Regions from separate parts of the Bacillus halotolerans genome, predicted to be linked through region 2. Evidence: a T-box and tRNA genes for the amino acid it is inferred to sense, from the RefSeq annotation. Region 2 holds a T-box; the other holds one or more tRNA genes.
What was found. A T-box is a leader RNA that pairs with one kind of tRNA and senses whether it is charged. The one in region 2 lies ahead of trpS (tryptophan--tRNA ligase), so its partner is inferred to be a tRNA-Trp.
Positions count from the first base shown of each region.

Region 1: it has a tRNA-Trp gene. The T-box ahead of trpS (tryptophan--tRNA ligase) is inferred to sense a tRNA for this amino acid. The anticodon was not compared.

Region 1 is NZ_CP029364.1:1,043,329-1,052,047, forward strand. It holds gene DIC78_RS05265 (zinc-dependent alcohol dehydrogenase) at 1-586, shown strand, start outside; gene DIC78_RS05270 (hypothetical protein) at 627-824, opposite strand; gene spo0M (sporulation control protein Spo0M) at 978-1,754, shown strand; tRNA gene DIC78_RS05280 (tRNA-Leu) at 1,853-1,934, opposite strand; tRNA gene DIC78_RS05285 (tRNA-Leu) at 2,188-2,276, opposite strand; tRNA gene DIC78_RS05290 (tRNA-Cys) at 2,284-2,354, opposite strand; tRNA gene DIC78_RS05295 (tRNA-Gly) at 2,360-2,434, opposite strand; tRNA gene DIC78_RS05300 (tRNA-Gln) at 2,484-2,555, opposite strand; tRNA gene DIC78_RS05305 (tRNA-His) at 2,565-2,640, opposite strand; tRNA gene DIC78_RS05310 (tRNA-Trp) at 2,665-2,738, opposite strand; tRNA gene DIC78_RS05315 (tRNA-Tyr) at 2,744-2,828, opposite strand; tRNA gene DIC78_RS05320 (tRNA-Thr) at 2,851-2,923, opposite strand; tRNA gene DIC78_RS05325 (tRNA-Phe) at 2,929-3,004, opposite strand; tRNA gene DIC78_RS05330 (tRNA-Asp) at 3,017-3,093, opposite strand; tRNA gene DIC78_RS05335 (tRNA-Met) at 3,107-3,183, opposite strand; tRNA gene DIC78_RS05340 (tRNA-Val) at 3,191-3,266, opposite strand; tRNA gene DIC78_RS05345 (tRNA-Glu) at 3,276-3,347, opposite strand; tRNA gene DIC78_RS05350 (tRNA-Ser) at 3,382-3,473, opposite strand; tRNA gene DIC78_RS05355 (tRNA-Asn) at 3,479-3,553, opposite strand; rRNA gene rrf (5S ribosomal RNA) at 3,563-3,678, opposite strand; rRNA gene DIC78_RS05365 (23S ribosomal RNA) at 3,785-6,712, opposite strand; rRNA gene DIC78_RS05370 (16S ribosomal RNA) at 6,882-8,431, opposite strand.
Region 2 is NZ_CP029364.1:763,687-772,405, reverse strand. It holds gene DIC78_RS03875 (YjbA family protein) at 1-657, shown strand, start outside; gene trpS (tryptophan--tRNA ligase) at 698-1,690, opposite strand; T-box leader at 1,749-1,960, opposite strand; gene oppA (oligopeptide ABC transporter substrate-binding protein OppA) at 2,432-4,069, shown strand; gene oppB (oligopeptide ABC transporter permease OppB) at 4,177-5,112, shown strand; gene oppC (oligopeptide ABC transporter permease OppC) at 5,116-6,033, shown strand; gene oppD (oligopeptide ABC transporter ATP-binding protein OppD) at 6,038-7,114, shown strand; gene oppF (oligopeptide ABC transporter ATP-binding protein OppF) at 7,116-8,033, shown strand; gene DIC78_RS03835 (MFS transporter) at 8,143-8,719, shown strand, end outside.

The DNA of each region.
Region 1 (8,719 bases), 280 kb from region 2:
TCTCGGCTGCGGTCCTGTCGGGCTGCTCGCGCAAAAATTCGCATGGATGAAAGGCGCCAAAAGAGTCATTGCAGTGGATTATGTAGACTATCGCCTTCAGCACGCAAAAAAAACAAACAATGTAGAAATCGTTAATTTCGAGCATCACGAAAACGCTGGTTCATATTTGAAAGAAATCACACAGGGCGGTGCAGATGTCGTCATCGACTGCGTCGGAATGGACGGCAAAATGTCCCCGCTTGAATTTCTCGCCACCGGTGTTAAAATGCACGGCGGAGCCATGGGTGCGCTGGTAACGGCGGCACAGGCTGTCAGAAAATGCGGCACAATTCAAGTGACAGGTGTGTACGGAATGAGATACAATGCATTTCCATTTGGAGACATCTTCCAAAGGAACGTAAATATTAGAACCGGCCAAGCCCCCGTCATTCATTATATGCCGTACCTGTATGAACTGATTGCTACAGGTAAAGTAGATCCGGGCGACATCATCACACATGTTCTGCCGTTAGATCAAGCAAAGCACGGTTATGAGGTGTTTGATACGAAAACAGACGGAGCCATTAAAGTGCTTCTTAAACCATAAAAAAAGACGGTCTCTCATTTTGAGAAGCCGTCTCTCTATTTTATTGCTCCACTCTTCTTAACGCTTCGTTTACTGTTTCTTTTATAAACGCGTCTTCCCCGGTCAAACTGTCTAATCTGAGTTCACCGCTTCTCAGTCTTTCTGAAAGATTGTTAATGTCCTCCTCGACTGTGATTTGCAGCTCACCAGCTAAAAACATTCTATGTAATTCATCAGCGACCATCGTTTCTTTATTCATTCATATCTCCTCCTATACTTAAGCATCACTTTTAGTCTGTCCCTCAGATAAACGAATATAGGAAAAAAGGTTCATTTATTTCAAAATAAATGAACCTTTTTTCCTTCTTCCCACGTATAACTGTTGAGAAAAAGAAAAAGGGGAAGATCTAATATGTCATTTTTTAAGAAACTTGCCGCAAGTGCCGGCATCGGTGCAGCAAAAGTCGATACCATTTTGGAGAAAGATGCGTATTGTCCAGGAGAAGAAGTCCGCGGAACTGTACATGTAAAAGGCGGGAAAATCGCCCAGGATATCCGTTATATTGATTTACAGCTCAACACAAGATATGTCATTGTAAAAGACGATGAAGAGCGCCGGAAACACGCAACAATTCATTCTTTTCGGGTAACTGGTTCATTCACCATTCAGCCTGGGGAAGAACATCAATTTCCGTTCTCCTTCATCCTGCCTCTTGATACACCGATTACTGTAGGGAAGGTAGAAGTCGCAGTAGTGACAGACCTTGACATTCAAGGCGGTATTGATAAATCAGATCACGATCGTATCTTCGTAGAAGCACATCCTTGGGTTGAAAATGTATTAGAAGCAATTGAGAACCTTGGCTTCCGTCTTAACGAAGCAGACTGTGAACAGGCATCTTACTTCCAGCGCCGTCTGCCTTTCGTTCAAGAATTTGAGTTTGTTCCAACATCAGGCTATTACCGTCAGATGCTTGATGAATTAGAGCTTATTTTTCTTTTAGAGGAAGACGGTTTAGAAATTATTTTCGAAGTTGATCGCCGGGCAAGAGGCCTGCGTGGATGGCTGGAAGAGATGTATAATGACGGAGAGCAGCTCGTACGTGTCCGTTTCAGACAATCAGAGCTTGATGATATCGAACAACTTGAAGAGGTCTTAGAAGAGATCATCGACCAATATGCTGAGTAAATAACAAAAAGGAGCCTCTGCTTATTAATATAGGCTCCTTCTTTTAATAAAAACGAAACCCCGTTTCTTACATAAGTAAGAAACGGGGTTCTTTTGTATACCGGTGGTCGGGGTCGAACCGACACTCCAGAAGGAACACGATTTTGAGTCGTGCGCGTCTGCCAATTCCGCCACACCGGCAAGTTTTACGTCGTATCTAACCGACGAATATAAATATATCATGGATATGATAAAGTGTCAATGTATTTCAAAAAGTTTTTTGGGGAATATAATAATAAAGGGCTAAAGCGACTTTTTATGAAATACAGCCCAATGCTTACATCGACACTTTCATACAATAAAAAAATGATCTACATAAGTAGATCATTGATATGATTAGCTTCATTATATTTTCAAGCACAAACACCAATTTAACTTATCAAGTAAGTAAAATTGGTGCCGAGGGCCGGACTTGAACCGGCACGGTAGTCACCTACCGCAGGATTTTAAGTCCTGTGTGTCTGCCAATTCCACCACCCCGGCAAAAGAAAGGCGACACCCGGATTCGAACCGGGGATAAAGGTTTTGCAGACCTCTGCCTTACCACTTGGCTATGCCGCCGTAATTGGAGCGGAAGACGGGATTCGAACCCGCGACCCCCACCTTGGCAAGGTGGTGTTCTACCACTGAACTACTTCCGCATCTTAAGGGACTTAATACATTATATTCAATTGATATAAAAAAGTGAGACTGGGCTAGCTGGATTCGAACCAACGCATGACGGAGTCAAAGTCCGTTGCCTTACCGCTTGGCTATAGCCCAATGATAATATGGGGCGATTGATGGGAATCGAACCCACGAGTGCCAGAGCCACAATCTGGTGCGTTAACCACTTCGCCACAACCGCCATAATCTCAAGATGTCATAAATTTGGCAGGGGCAGTAGGAATCGAACCCACACCGGAGGTTTTGGAGACCTCTGTTCTACCGTTAAACTATGCCCCTATAAATGGTGGAGGGGGGCAGATTCGAACTGCCGAACCCTGAGGGAGCGGATTTACAGTCCGCCGCGTTTAGCCACTTCGCTACCCCTCCACATTAAGTTTTGAAAAAACAGTGCCGGCAAGAGGACTTGAACCCCCAACCTACTGATTACAAGTCAGTTGCTCTACCAATTGAGCTACACCGGCATAGGTGGTGGCTCGGGACGGAATCGAACCGCCGACACACGGATTTTCAGTCCGTTGCTCTACCAACTGAGCTACCGAGCCTTATTATTTAAATGGCGGTCCGGACGGGACTCGAACCCGCGACCTCCTGCGTGACAGGCAGGCATTCTAACCAACTGAACTACCGGACCATTTGATTTTAATTGGTTGCGGGGGCAGGATTTGAACCTGCGACCTTCGGGTTATGAGCCCGACGAGCTACCGAACTGCTCCACCCCGCGATGATAATGGTGGAGGATGACGGGCTCGAACCGCCGACCCTCTGCTTGTAAGGCAGATGCTCTCCCAGCTGAGCTAATCCTCCATCATATAATGACCCGTACGGGATTCGAACCCGTGTTACCGCCGTGAAAGGGCGGTGTCTTAACCGCTTGACCAACGGGCCCAGACTTTCAATTGTGATTATGTATAAATATCAGTGGCGGAGAGCAAGGGATTCGAACCCTTGAGACGGAGTTGACCGCCTACACGATTTCCAATCGTGCTCCTTCGACCACTCGGACAGCTCTCCAATAATGGCTCCGCAGGTAGGATTCGAACCTACGACCGATCGGTTAACAGCCGATAGCTCTACCACTGAGCTACTGCGGAATGAAGTCTGCCTGGCGATGTCCTACTCTCACAGGGGGAAACCCCCGACTACCATCGGCGCTGAAGAGCTTAACTTCCGTGTTCGGCATGGGAACGGGTGTGACCTCTTCGCCATCATCACCAGACAATCTCAGTGACATTTAACATTATACTATGTATATCTTGAAAAGTCAAGAGTTTTTTTGAGATATTCTCTCAAAACTAGATAACAGGTGTGACATCATTAGAAATTAGGTTAAGTCCTCGATCGATTAGTATCTGTCAGCTCCATGTGTCGCCACACTTCCACCTCAGACCTATCAACCTGATCATCTTTCAGGGATCTTACTTCCTTGCGGAATGGGAAATCTCATCTTGAGGGGGGCTTCATGCTTAGATGCTTTCAGCACTTATCCCGTCCGCACATAGCTACCCAGCGATGCCCTTGGCAGAACAACTGGTACACCAGCGGTGCGTCCATCCCGGTCCTCTCGTACTAAGGACAGCTCCTCTCAAATTTCCTGCGCCCGCGACGGATAGGGACCGAACTGTCTCACGACGTTCTGAACCCAGCTCGCGTACCGCTTTAATGGGCGAACAGCCCAACCCTTGGGACCGACTACAGCCCCAGGATGCGATGAGCCGACATCGAGGTGCCAAACCTCCCCGTCGATGTGGACTCTTGGGGGAGATAAGCCTGTTATCCCCGGGGTAGCTTTTATCCGTTGAGCGATGGCCCTTCCATGCGGAACCACCGGATCACTAAGCCCGACTTTCGTCCCTGCTCGACTTGTAGGTCTCGCAGTCAAGCTCCCTTGTGCCTTTACACTCTGCGAATGATTTCCAACCATTCTGAGGGAACCTTTGGGCGCCTCCGTTACCTTTTAGGAGGCGACCGCCCCAGTCAAACTGCCCACCTGACACTGTCTCCCCGCCCGATAAGGGCGGCGGGTTAGAAGGTCAATACAGCCAGGGTAGTATCCCACCGATGCCTCCACCGAAGCTGGCGCTCCGGTTTCCAAGGCTCCTACCTATCCTGTACAAGCTGTACCAACATTCAATATCAGGCTGCAGTAAAGCTCCACGGGGTCTTTCCGTCCTGTCGCGGGTAACCTGCATCTTCACAGGTACTATAATTTCACCGAGTCTCTCGTTGAGACAGTGCCCAGATCGTTGCGCCTTTCGTGCGGGTCGGAACTTACCCGACAAGGAATTTCGCTACCTTAGGACCGTTATAGTTACGGCCGCCGTTTACTGGGGCTTCAATTCGCACCTTCGCTTACGCTAAGCGCTCCTCTTAACCTTCCAGCACCGGGCAGGCGTCAGCCCCTATACTTCGCCTTACGGCTTCGCAGAGACCTGTGTTTTTGCTAAACAGTCGCCTGGGCCTATTCACTGCGGCTCTCTCGGGCTTGCACCCTAACAGAGCACCCCTTCTCCCGAAGTTACGGGGTCATTTTGCCGAGTTCCTTAACGAGAGTTCTCTCGATCACCTTAGGATTCTCTCCTCGCCTACCTGTGTCGGTTTGCGGTACGGGCACCTCTCACCTCGCTAGAGGCTTTTCTTGGCAGTGTGGAATCAGGAACTTCGCTACTATATTTCGCTCGCCATCACAGCTCAGCCTTATGGGAAACGGATTTGCCTATTTCCCAGCCTAACTGCTTGGACGCGGATATCCAATACCGCGCTTACCCTATCCTCCTGCGTCCCCCCATTGCTCAAATGGTGAGGAGGTGGTACAGGAATATCAACCTGTTGTCCATCGCCTACGCCTTTCGGCCTCGGCTTAGGTCCCGACTAACCCTGAGCGGACGAGCCTTCCTCAGGAAACCTTAGGCATTCGGTGGAGGGGATTCTCACCCCTCTTTCGCTACTCATACCGGCATTCTCACTTCTAAGCGCTCCACCAGTCCTTCCGGTCTGGCTTCACAGCCCTTAGAACGCTCTCCTACCACTGTTCGAAGAACAGTCCGCAGCTTCGGTGATACGTTTAGCCCCGGTACATTTTCGGCGCAGAGTCACTCGACCAGTGAGCTATTACGCACTCTTTAAATGGTGGCTGCTTCTAAGCCAACATCCTGGTTGTCTAAGCAACTCCACATCCTTTTCCACTTAACGTATACTTTGGGACCTTAGCTGGCGGTCTGGGCTGTTTCCCTTTCGACTACGGATCTTATCACTCGCAGTCTGACTCCCAAGGATAAGTCATTGGCATTCGGAGTTTGACTGAATTCGGTAACCCGGTAGGGGCCCCTAGTCCAATCAGTGCTCTACCTCCAAGACTCTTACCTTGAGGCTAGCCCTAAAGCTATTTCGGAGAGAACCAGCTATCTCCAGGTTCGATTGGCATTTCACCCCTACCCACACCTCATCCCCGCACTTTTCAACGTGCGTGGGTTCGGGCCTCCATTCAGTGTTACCTGAACTTCACCCTGGACATGGGTAGATCACCTGGTTTCGGGTCTACGACCACGTACTCATGCGCCCTATTCAGACTCGCTTTCGCTGCGGCTCCGCATCTTCTGCTTAACCTTGCACGGGATCGTAACTCGCCGGTTCATTCTACAAAAGGCACGCCATCACCCGTTAACGGGCTCTGACTACTTGTAGGCACACGGTTTCAGGATCTCTTTCACTCCCCTTCCGGGGTGCTTTTCACCTTTCCCTCACGGTACTGGTTCACTATCGGTCACTAGGGAGTATTTAGCCTTGGGAGATGGTCCTCCCGGATTCCGACGGAATTTCACGTGTTCCGCCGTACTCAGGATCCACTCTGGAGAGAACGAAGTTTTGACTACAGGGCTGTTACCTCCTATGGCGGGCCTTTCCAGACCTCTTCATCTACCTCGTTCCTTTGTAACTCCGTATAGAGTGTCCTACAACCCCAAGAGGCAAGCCTCTTGGTTTGGGCTAATCCCGTTTCGCTCGCCGCTACTCAGGGAATCGCATTTGCTTTCTCTTCCTCCGGGTACTTAGATGTTTCAGTTCCCCGGGTCTGCCTTCTCATATCCTATGAATTCAGATATGGATACCACTCCATTACGAGTGGTGGGTTTCCCCATTCGGAAATCTCCGGATCAAAGCTTGCTTACAGCTCCCCGAAGCATATCGGTGTTCGTCCCGTCCTTCATCGGCTCCTAGTGCCAAGGCATCCACCGTGCGCCCTTTCTAACTTAACCGTTAAAAAGAATCACTATGTGATATCTTGTGTTACTAATTGAATGTGATGTCTACTGTTATCTAGTTTTCAAAGAACACGTTTCGAAGGAATGATCCTTCAAAACTAAACAAGACAGGGAACGTTCTGTTTATAAGACCCAAGGTCTTATATTCCGTAAATATCCTTAGAAAGGAGGTGATCCAGCCGCACCTTCCGATACGGCTACCTTGTTACGACTTCACCCCAATCATCTGTCCCACCTTCGGCGGCTGGCTCCATAAAGGTTACCTCACCGACTTCGGGTGTTACAAACTCTCGTGGTGTGACGGGCGGTGTGTACAAGGCCCGGGAACGTATTCACCGCGGCATGCTGATCCGCGATTACTAGCGATTCCAGCTTCACGCAGTCGAGTTGCAGACTGCGATCCGAACTGAGAACAGATTTGTGGGATTGGCTTAACCTCGCGGTTTCGCTGCCCTTTGTTCTGTCCATTGTAGCACGTGTGTAGCCCAGGTCATAAGGGGCATGATGATTTGACGTCATCCCCACCTTCCTCCGGTTTGTCACCGGCAGTCACCTTAGAGTGCCCAACTGAATGCTGGCAACTAAGATCAAGGGTTGCGCTCGTTGCGGGACTTAACCCAACATCTCACGACACGAGCTGACGACAACCATGCACCACCTGTCACTCTGCCCCCGAAGGGGACGTCCTATCTCTAGGATTGTCAGAGGATGTCAAGACCTGGTAAGGTTCTTCGCGTTGCTTCGAATTAAACCACATGCTCCACCGCTTGTGCGGGCCCCCGTCAATTCCTTTGAGTTTCAGTCTTGCGACCGTACTCCCCAGGCGGAGTGCTTAATGCGTTAGCTGCAGCACTAAGGGGCGGAAACCCCCTAACACTTAGCACTCATCGTTTACGGCGTGGACTACCAGGGTATCTAATCCTGTTCGCTCCCCACGCTTTCGCTCCTCAGCGTCAGTTACAGACCAGAGAGTCGCCTTCGCCACTGGTGTTCCTCCACATCTCTACGCATTTCACCGCTACACGTGGAATTCCACTCTCCTCTTCTGCACTCAAGTTCCCCAGTTTCCAATGACCCTCCCCGGTTGAGCCGGGGGCTTTCACATCAGACTTAAGGAACCGCCTGCGAGCCCTTTACGCCCAATAATTCCGGACAACGCTTGCCACCTACGTATTACCGCGGCTGCTGGCACGTAGTTAGCCGTGGCTTTCTGGTTAGGTACCGTCAAGGTACCGCCCTATTCGAACGGTACTTGTTCTTCCCTAACAACAGAGCTTTACGATCCGAAAACCTTCATCACTCACGCGGCGTTGCTCCGTCAGACTTTCGTCCATTGCGGAAGATTCCCTACTGCTGCCTCCCGTAGGAGTCTGGGCCGTGTCTCAGTCCCAGTGTGGCCGATCACCCTCTCAGGTCGGCTACGCATCGTTGCCTTGGTGAGCCATTACCTCACCAACTAGCTAATGCGCCGCGGGTCCATCTGTAAGTGGTAGCCGAAGCCACCTTTTATGTTTGAACCATGCGGTTCAAACAAGCATCCGGTATTAGCCCCGGTTTCCCGGAGTTATCCCAGTCTTACAGGCAGGTTACCCACGTGTTACTCACCCGTCCGCCGCTAACATCAGGGAGCAAGCTCCCATCTGTCCGCTCGACTTGCATGTATTAGGCACGCCGCCAGCGTTCGTCCTGAGCCAGGATCAAACTCTCCGATAAATGGATCGCAGATTAAGTTCCACACATCCTGTGGCAACATCTGCGTGATCTGCATCGTGCAGACCTCAGTTTGACTGACTACGCACATCGCTGTGCGATTTATAATAAAACTTGAATTAACAGGTACGTTTTGTCTTGTTTAGTTTTCAAAGATCATCCACCACTTCTTTAAGAAGCGACTTTTTCAGTATAACATTTCGACTTTGTTTTGTCAAATGTTTTTTATTTTATTTCTCCGCCGCTGTGAGCTTATTTTTTCAGAAGCGCATCAGCGACGTTTAATAATAT
Region 2 (8,719 bases):
GTTGAGCTTTTGGATCAGGTGCCTCTCTTAAGGGTGCCGTCAGTATTGTTTCATTACATAGAAAACGATTTGTCAGAGCTTCCAAAAGATTTGCTTGAAGAGGTTCATCAAAAATCGTACATTCGCAAAAATCATGAACGCACAAAGCTGGAGTATTGTTTTGTTGTGACGGACGGAATCGGCATTTTGGCTGTTGATACAATCGGCTACACGATCCCTGTCAGAAAAAGCCGCCTTATTCCGCGCCAGGAGCAGCTCGTGTATGAAATGGTGAAAGATGTAGAGCCGGAAACGTATGAATTTGAGCCGAAGAAGCTGGAGTCTTCAAAAGAATATCATATCTTATCATTGGCACCAGAGCACGTCAGAGGATTAACGAGAAAAGAGCGGCAAATTAAGCAGCTTATGTTTATGGCGCTGGATCAATTAAAAGGGCTGAAAAACCGTGCGGAGATTGGTTACTGGTACACAGAGTGGAACCCGCATATGTATGAACAAATCAAACGGATGAGCTTTGAAGAGATTTGGGACATGCTGTATAACGAAACCATTGAAGGCTGGTCGGACAAGCATTTGGCTTTTTGCGAAAACCTGATCAAAGGACAGCCTTTTTTTGAGAAGCTTTGGGAAATAGAAAATGAATCAAAGGTAAATTAAAAAAAACCGCTCTTTGCAAATCGCAAGAGCGGTCTTTTTGTTATCGTCTTTTTCGGCCGAGACCCATGGCATTTTCCATTTTTTTGAGCATTTTGTTTGCTGTTCGGTTCGCCCGCTCAGCGCCTTCATCAAGAATCCGGTCTAATTCTTCGGACTCAATCAGTTCATGATAACGGTCTTGAATTGGCTTCAATGCACCGACTACCACTTCTGCCAAATCACCTTTGAACTCGCCATAGCCTTTTCCTTCGTATTTCGCTTCAAGTTCTTCAATCGTCGTATTGCCGAGAATTGAATAAATCGTAAGAAGGTTGGAAACTCCCGGTTTGTTTTCTTTATCAAATTTTACAATACCTTCAGAATCTGTCACAGCGCTTTTGATTTTCTTTTCAAGCTGCTTTGGTTCGTCCAGCAATGTAATAAAAGATTTCTGGTTCGGATCAGATTTACTCATTTTCTTCAGCGGGTCAGTCAGAGACATGATCCGGGCGCCTACTTTTGGAATCTTCACTTCCGGAATTGTAAAGATGTCGTTATATTTTTTGTTAAAGCGCTCTGCAAGGTTTCGTGTCAGCTCAAGATGCTGCTTTTGATCCTCGCCGACAGGCACAAGATCTGTTCCGTACAGCAGAATGTCAGCAGCCATCAGCGGCGGGTACGTTAATAGGCCCGAGACAACTGCTTCTTTGCCATTTGACTTGTCCTTAAATTGAGTCATTCGTTCAAGCTCGCCGATATAAGCGACGCACTGCATCATCCAACCGGCCTGTGCATGTGCGGGAACCTCTGATTGAATAAACAGTGTTGCCTTTTCAGGGTCGAGACCGACAGCTAGATAAAGCGCAGCCAGACTGCGGATGTTTTTTCTCAGCTGAAGCCGATCCTGAGGCACTGTGATCGCATGCTGGTCTACGATGCAAAAATAGCTGTTATAATCATGCTGCAGTTCGACAAACTGCTTCATTGCACCGATGTAGTTGCCGAGTGTAACGGAACCGCTTGGCTGGATGCCTGAAAAAATCGTCTGTTTCATTGGAAAATCAACCTCATTTCTTAGAACATAATAAAAAAGGCTCATTCTTCCCCTGTAAAAAAGGGACGAATGAACCGTGGTACCACCCTGATTATTCCATTAAAATGGAATCACTCTGACGTTTGTAACGGAGACTGCTCCGGCTGAGCCTACTTTTTGGTTCGGTCAGCTGCTCCAAAGTCCATTCCACATTGCCCGATATCTGCTCCCAGCACCGCAGACTCTCTTCAAACGGGTGAAATGTGTACTACTCTTTTTCATAGCAAGCTTTTCTTTTGATTGCTTCATTATAAATCAATTATAACCAATTGTCATCCTGAAAAAACGTTCTTTTTGCATGAAAATTGTAATGATATAAATAAAAGAACAGTTATAAATCGCCCAAATGATAACCGCTCTCAGCAGTTAAACAGCCAGATATTATATGTATAAAGCAATATGGATTGGAAACTTCTAAAATAGTTTTTAATCAATTTATGCTTTAAACGGCAGAAGGATATCGCGTTATTGGCAGAAAAACTAACGAAGTTTAAAAATTTTAAATTGATAAAATAATATTGCAATAAAGAATTTGTTTCATTATAATGAACTTGTTCACTCTATTGTTACAGCTTTTTTACAAAAATAATCAGAAAAGACGGAACAGAATAAAAGTTATGTAAACTTAGGTTCATTTGTCTGATATTTCTGAGGATTTAGCCGTAAGGAGCTGAAAAAATGATTATTAGGGGGTTTGTGGATATGAAAAAACGTTGGTCGATTGTCACGTTAATGCTCATTTTCACTCTCGTGCTGAGCGCATGCGGCTTTGGCGGCAGCGGTTCAAACGGTGATGGGAAAAAAGACAGCAAAGGGAAGACGACTCTTAACATTAATATTAAAACTGAGCCGTTCTCCTTACATCCCGGATTGGCAAATGACTCGGTATCAGGCGGGGTTATCCGTCAGACTTTTGAAGGATTGACACGTATTAATGCAGATGGTGAACCTGAAGAAGGCGCAGCTTCTAAAATTGAAACAAGCAAAGATGGAAAAACCTATACGTTTACGATTCGTGATGATGCAAAATGGTCAAACGGTGACCCTGTCACAGCGCAAGATTTTGAATATGCATGGAAATGGGCGCTTGATCCTAATAACGAATCACAATACGCTTACCAGCTCTACTACATAAAAGGTGCTGAGGCGGCAAATACCGGTAAAGGCAGCCTTGATGATGTGGCAGTGAAAGCTGAAAACGATAAGACATTAAAGGTTGAACTAAACAACCCGACTCCATACTTCACTGAATTAACAGCATTTTATACTTATATGCCGATTAACAAAAAAATTGCAGAGAAAAACAAAAAGTGGAACACAAATGCCGGAGACGATTATGTGTCAAACGGGCCATTTAAGATGACGGCATGGAAACACAGCGGATCTATCGATCTTGAAAAGAATGATCAATACTGGGATAAAGACAAAGTCAAACTGAAGAAAATCAATATGGTTATGATCAACAACAACAATACTGAACTGAAAAAATTCCAAGCTGGCGAACTTGATTGGGCTGGTTTGCCGCTCGGACAGCTTCCGACTGAATCGCTCCCTAGCTTGAAAAAAGACGGTTCTTTACATGTTGAGCCGATGGCAGGTGTGTATTGGTACAAATTCAATACTGAAGCGAAGCCGTTAGACAACGTCAATATCCGTAAAGCATTATCTTATGCGATTGACCGCCAATCGATTGTTAAAAACATTACACAGGGTGAACAAATCCCGGCAATGGCTGCGGTGCCGCCGACAATGAAGGGATTTGAAGATAACAAAGAAGGCTACTACAAAGACAACGATGTCAAAACGGCAAAAGAATACCTTGAAAAAGGCCTGAAAGAAATGGGCTTAAGCAAGGCATCTGACCTGCCGAAAATCAAATTATCTTATAACACTGATGATGCACATGCAAAAATCGCTCAAGCAGTGCAAGAAATGTGGAAGAAAAATTTAGGCGTGGATGTAGAGCTTGATAACTCAGAATGGAATGTATATATTGATAAGCTTCACAGCCAAGATTATCAAATCGGCCGTATGGGCTGGCTTGGCGACTTCAATGATCCTATTAACTTCCTTGAGCTGTTCCGTGACAAAGACGGAGGAAATAACGATACCGGCTGGGAAAATCCAGAATTCAAAAAACTTCTGAACCAGTCACAAACTGAAACTGATCCAACTAAACGTGCTGAGCTGCTGAAAAAAGCAGAAGGTATTTTCATTGATGAAATGCCAGTAGCGCCAGTTTATTTTTATACGATTCCTTGGGTGCAAGACGAAAATCTGAAAGGAACCATCATTACTGGAACCGGAGAAATTTATTTCAGAAACTCGTACTTTCAATAAGTCTTATTTGTGAAAACAAAAACCTCAAGGTATATGGGGACCTATTTCCCATATACCTTTCTTACTGATGGATTGTAAAAATGTAAAAACCATGGAGGTGTTCCCCCTTGCTAAAATATATCGGAAGACGTTTAGTCTATATGATTATCACATTATTTGTGATTGTAACCGTGACATTCTTCTTAATGCAAGCAGCACCGGGCGGGCCATTTTCAGGTGAGAAAAAGCTTCCGCCTGAAATTGAAGCAAACTTAAATGCGCATTATGGCCTGGACAAGCCGCTGTTTGTACAATATGCGAGCTATTTGAAATCAGTTGCAATGTGGGATTTCGGACCGTCATTTAAATATAAAGGTCAGAGTGTTAACGACCTGATCAGTTCAGGTTTCCCCGTTTCATTCACTCTTGGAGCAGAAGCTATTCTCCTCGCTTTAGCGTTTGGTGTACTGTTTGGGGTGATTGCAGCCCTTTATCATAATAAATGGCAGGATTATACCGTCGCGATTTTAACGATCTTTGGTATTTCAGTTCCGAGCTTTATCATGGCGGCTGTGCTGCAATATGTGTTCTCCATGAAGCTTGAGCTGTTTCCGGTCGCGGGGTGGGAGTCCTGGTCATACACCTTTTTGCCTTCCATCGCACTTGCTTCCATGCCGATGGCGTTTATTGCCAGACTTTCCCGTTCAAGCATGATTGAAGTGTTAAACAGTGATTATATTCGTACAGCGAAAGCGAAAGGGCTGTCGCGTCCTGCAGTTACAGTGCGGCACGCCATCCGAAACGCGCTGTTGCCAGTCGTTACATATATGGGCCCTATGGCCGCTCAAGTTTTAACTGGAAGCTTTATCATTGAAACCATTTTTGGTATCCCGGGGCTTGGTTCACACTTCGTAAACAGTATTACAAACCGTGATTATACGGTCATTATGGGTGTAACGGTGTTCTTCAGTGTCATCCTGCTTTTATGTGTATTAATCGTAGACGTGTTATACGGCATTATTGATCCAAGAATCAAGCTTTCCAAAGCAAAGAAAGGAGCCTAGGCCATGCAGAACATTCCAAAAAACATGTTTGAACCAGCCGCAGCGAATGCCGGCGATGCTGAGAAAATAAGTAAAAAGAGCCTTTCCCTCTGGAAAGATGCGATGCTACGCTTCCGCAGCAATAAGCTTGCGATGGTCGGGCTTGTTATTATTGTTCTCATTATTCTCATGGCGATTTTTGCGCCTGTTTTCTCAAAATATGATTATTCGACTACTAATCTCTTAAATGCGGATAAGCCGCCTTCAAAAGATCACTGGTTCGGGACTGATGATCTAGGAAGGGACATTTTCGTCCGTACATGGGTAGGTGCGCGAATTTCAATCTTTATCGGTGTCGCGGCCGCTGTTCTTGACTTGCTGATCGGTGTGATTTGGGGCAGTATTTCAGGGTTCCGCGGAGGCAGAACAGATGAGATTATGATGCGTATCGCAGATATCCTTTGGGCTGTTCCTTCATTATTAATGGTTATCCTGCTGATGGTCGTTCTTCCGAAAGGGCTGTTAACGATTATTATTGCCATGACGATTACGGGCTGGATTAACATGGCCAGAATCGTTCGCGGACAAGTGCTGCAGCTGAAGAACCAGGAATACGTGCTTGCGTCGCAGACACTCGGGGCGAAAACATCCCGTCTGCTGTTTAAACATATCGTGCCGAACGCAATGGGTTCTATTTTAGTCACGATGACACTAACTGTTCCAACCGCGATTTTTACAGAAGCCTTTTTAAGCTATTTAGGACTTGGTGTTCCGGCTCCTCTTGCAAGCTGGGGAACGATGGCTTCTGACGGATTGCCTGCATTGACCTATTATCCGTGGCGTTTGTTTTTCCCTGCCGGTTTTATCTGCATTACCATGTTTGGTTTTAACGTTGTCGGCGACGGATTAAGAGACGCATTGGATCCTAAGTTACGTAAATAAGGGAGTGATACGGGTGACACGCCTATTAGAAGTAAAAGATTTAGCTATTTCATTTAAAACATACGGCGGAGAGGTTCAGGCGATCCGCGGAGTGAATTTCCATCTGAATAAAGGAGAAACATTGGCAATCGTCGGGGAGTCAGGCTCTGGAAAAAGTGTGACATCTCAAGCGATCATGAAGCTGATACCGATGCCCCCGGGTTATTTTAAACGCGGTGAGATTTTATTTGACGGCAAGGATTTAGTGCCGCTGTCCGAAAAAGAAATGCAAAATGTACGGGGGAAAGAGATCGGAATGATATTCCAAGATCCGATGACCTCTTTAAATCCGACAATGAAAGTCGGCAAACAAATTACGGAAGTGCTTTTTAAACACGAAAACATTTCAAATGAAGCTGCGAAAAAACGTGCTGTTGAGCTGCTTGATTTAGTAGGTATCCCAATGCCGGAAAAACGGGTCAACCAATTTCCGCACGAGTTTTCAGGCGGGATGAGACAGCGTGTTGTCATTGCGATGGCACTTGCGGCGAATCCGAAGCTGTTAATTGCCGATGAACCGACAACTGCTCTCGACGTGACCATCCAAGCGCAGATTCTTGAATTGATGAAAGAATTGCAAAAGAAAATTGACACGTCCATCATCTTTATCACTCACGATCTCGGTGTTGTGGCTAACGTAGCCGACAGAGTTGCCGTGATGTATGCGGGACAGATTGTAGAAACCGGTACGGTAGACGAGATTTTTTATGATCCGAGACATCCGTATACTTGGGGGCTGCTGGCATCCATGCCGACACTTGACAGCTCAGGAGACGAACAGCTGACGGCAATCCCGGGCACGCCGCCTGATTTGACAAATCCTCCAAAAGGAGATGCCTTTGCGCTCCGGAGCTCATATGCGATGAAAATTGATTTTGAACAGGAGCCGCCAATGTTTAAGGTTTCCGATACTCATTATGTGAAATCGTGGCTGCTTCATCCTGATGCGCCAAAGGTAGAGCCGCCTGAAACGGTAAAAGCGAAAATGCGGACGCTGGCGAATACGTATCAAAAACCTGTCTTAGTGAGAGAAGGTGAATAAATTGACGGAGAAACTATTAGAAATCAAACATTTAAAACAGCACTTTGTTACGCCGAGAGGAACGGTTAAAGCCGTAGATGACCTGTCGTTTGATATCTATAGGGGCGAAACATTAGGTTTGGTTGGTGAATCTGGCTGCGGTAAATCGACAACAGGCCGAAGTATCATTCGGCTGTACGAAGCAACTGATGGCGAAGTGCTGTTTAACGGTGAAAATGTTCACGGTAAAAAATCCCGCAAAAAGCTGCTCGAATTCAACCGCAAAATGCAAATGATTTTCCAGGACCCATATGCATCGCTGAATCCGAGAATGACAGTCGCAGATATTATTGCTGAAGGCCTCGACATTCATAAGCTGACGAAAACGAAGAAAGAGCGTATGCAGCGGGTTCATGAGCTCCTGCAAACAGTCGGTTTAAACAAGGAGCATGCCAACCGTTATCCGCATGAATTTTCCGGCGGACAGCGGCAAAGAATCGGGATCGCGAGAGCTCTTGCCGTTGATCCTGAATTTATTATCGCGGATGAACCGATTTCTGCATTGGATGTGTCTATTCAGGCACAAGTCGTGAACTTAATGAAAGAACTCCAAAAGGAAAAAGGACTCACCTACTTGTTTATCGCCCATGATTTATCAATGGTCAAATACATCAGCGACCGTATCGGAGTGATGTATTTCGGAAAGCTGGTTGAACTTGCGCCGGCAGATGAACTTTACGAAAACCCGCTACACCCGTATACAAAATCATTGCTTTCTGCCATTCCGCTTCCTGACCCGGATTATGAGAGAAATCGTGTCCGCCAGAAATACGATCCGTCCGTGCATCGGCTAAAGGATGGAGAAAAGATGGAATTCCGTGAAGTAAAACCAGATCATTTTGTGATGTGCACGGAAGAAGAATTTAAAGCCTACTCATAATAAGTTGAAAATCCTTCAAAACAAATGTTTTGAAGGATTTTTTTATACAGGCTGATAGAAAGTAAGAGTCATATCTTTTACAATTAGAGGAAAAACGGAGGCGGACACTATTCAAATTATTCATCAGAAAAATGTCTTTGCGCTGCTTCTGTCGCAATCTCTACAATCTTTAGCTGGAGTACTAGTGACAATCGTTTTAATGGTAAGGGTCTATCAAATGACCGATTCTGTCTTTTTTTCGGGTCTTATTTTATCATTCATGTCGTTTGCAAGTGTTGCGGCAAGCTTTTGCATTTCAGATGCACTCCATAAGCTTGGTTTTAAAAAGGTGCTTGCCGGTGCAAGTCTGCTGAGAGCGGTCTTTGCGATGCTAATCGCATACAGTGTCAGCCAAAACGGAATTTCCTCCTTGATCATGACGCTGCTGTTTGTTTTTTGTTTTTCATTTTCGGGCGCCTTTTTTCAGCCTGCAAGGTTCGCGCTGCTGCCTGTCATTGTTTCAAAAGAGCATTACGTGAAAGCGAACGGCGTGATTTCACTCGCTAATCAATTGTTTTTAACAGCTGGCTGGGGACTTGGAGGTTTTCTTACATATGCTGTATCTTTTGAGTTCGTTGTCGGCAGTGCCATATGCCTGTTTGTCTTTTCCGGAGCTTTCATCAGCCTGCTTCATGTGAACGATGAAG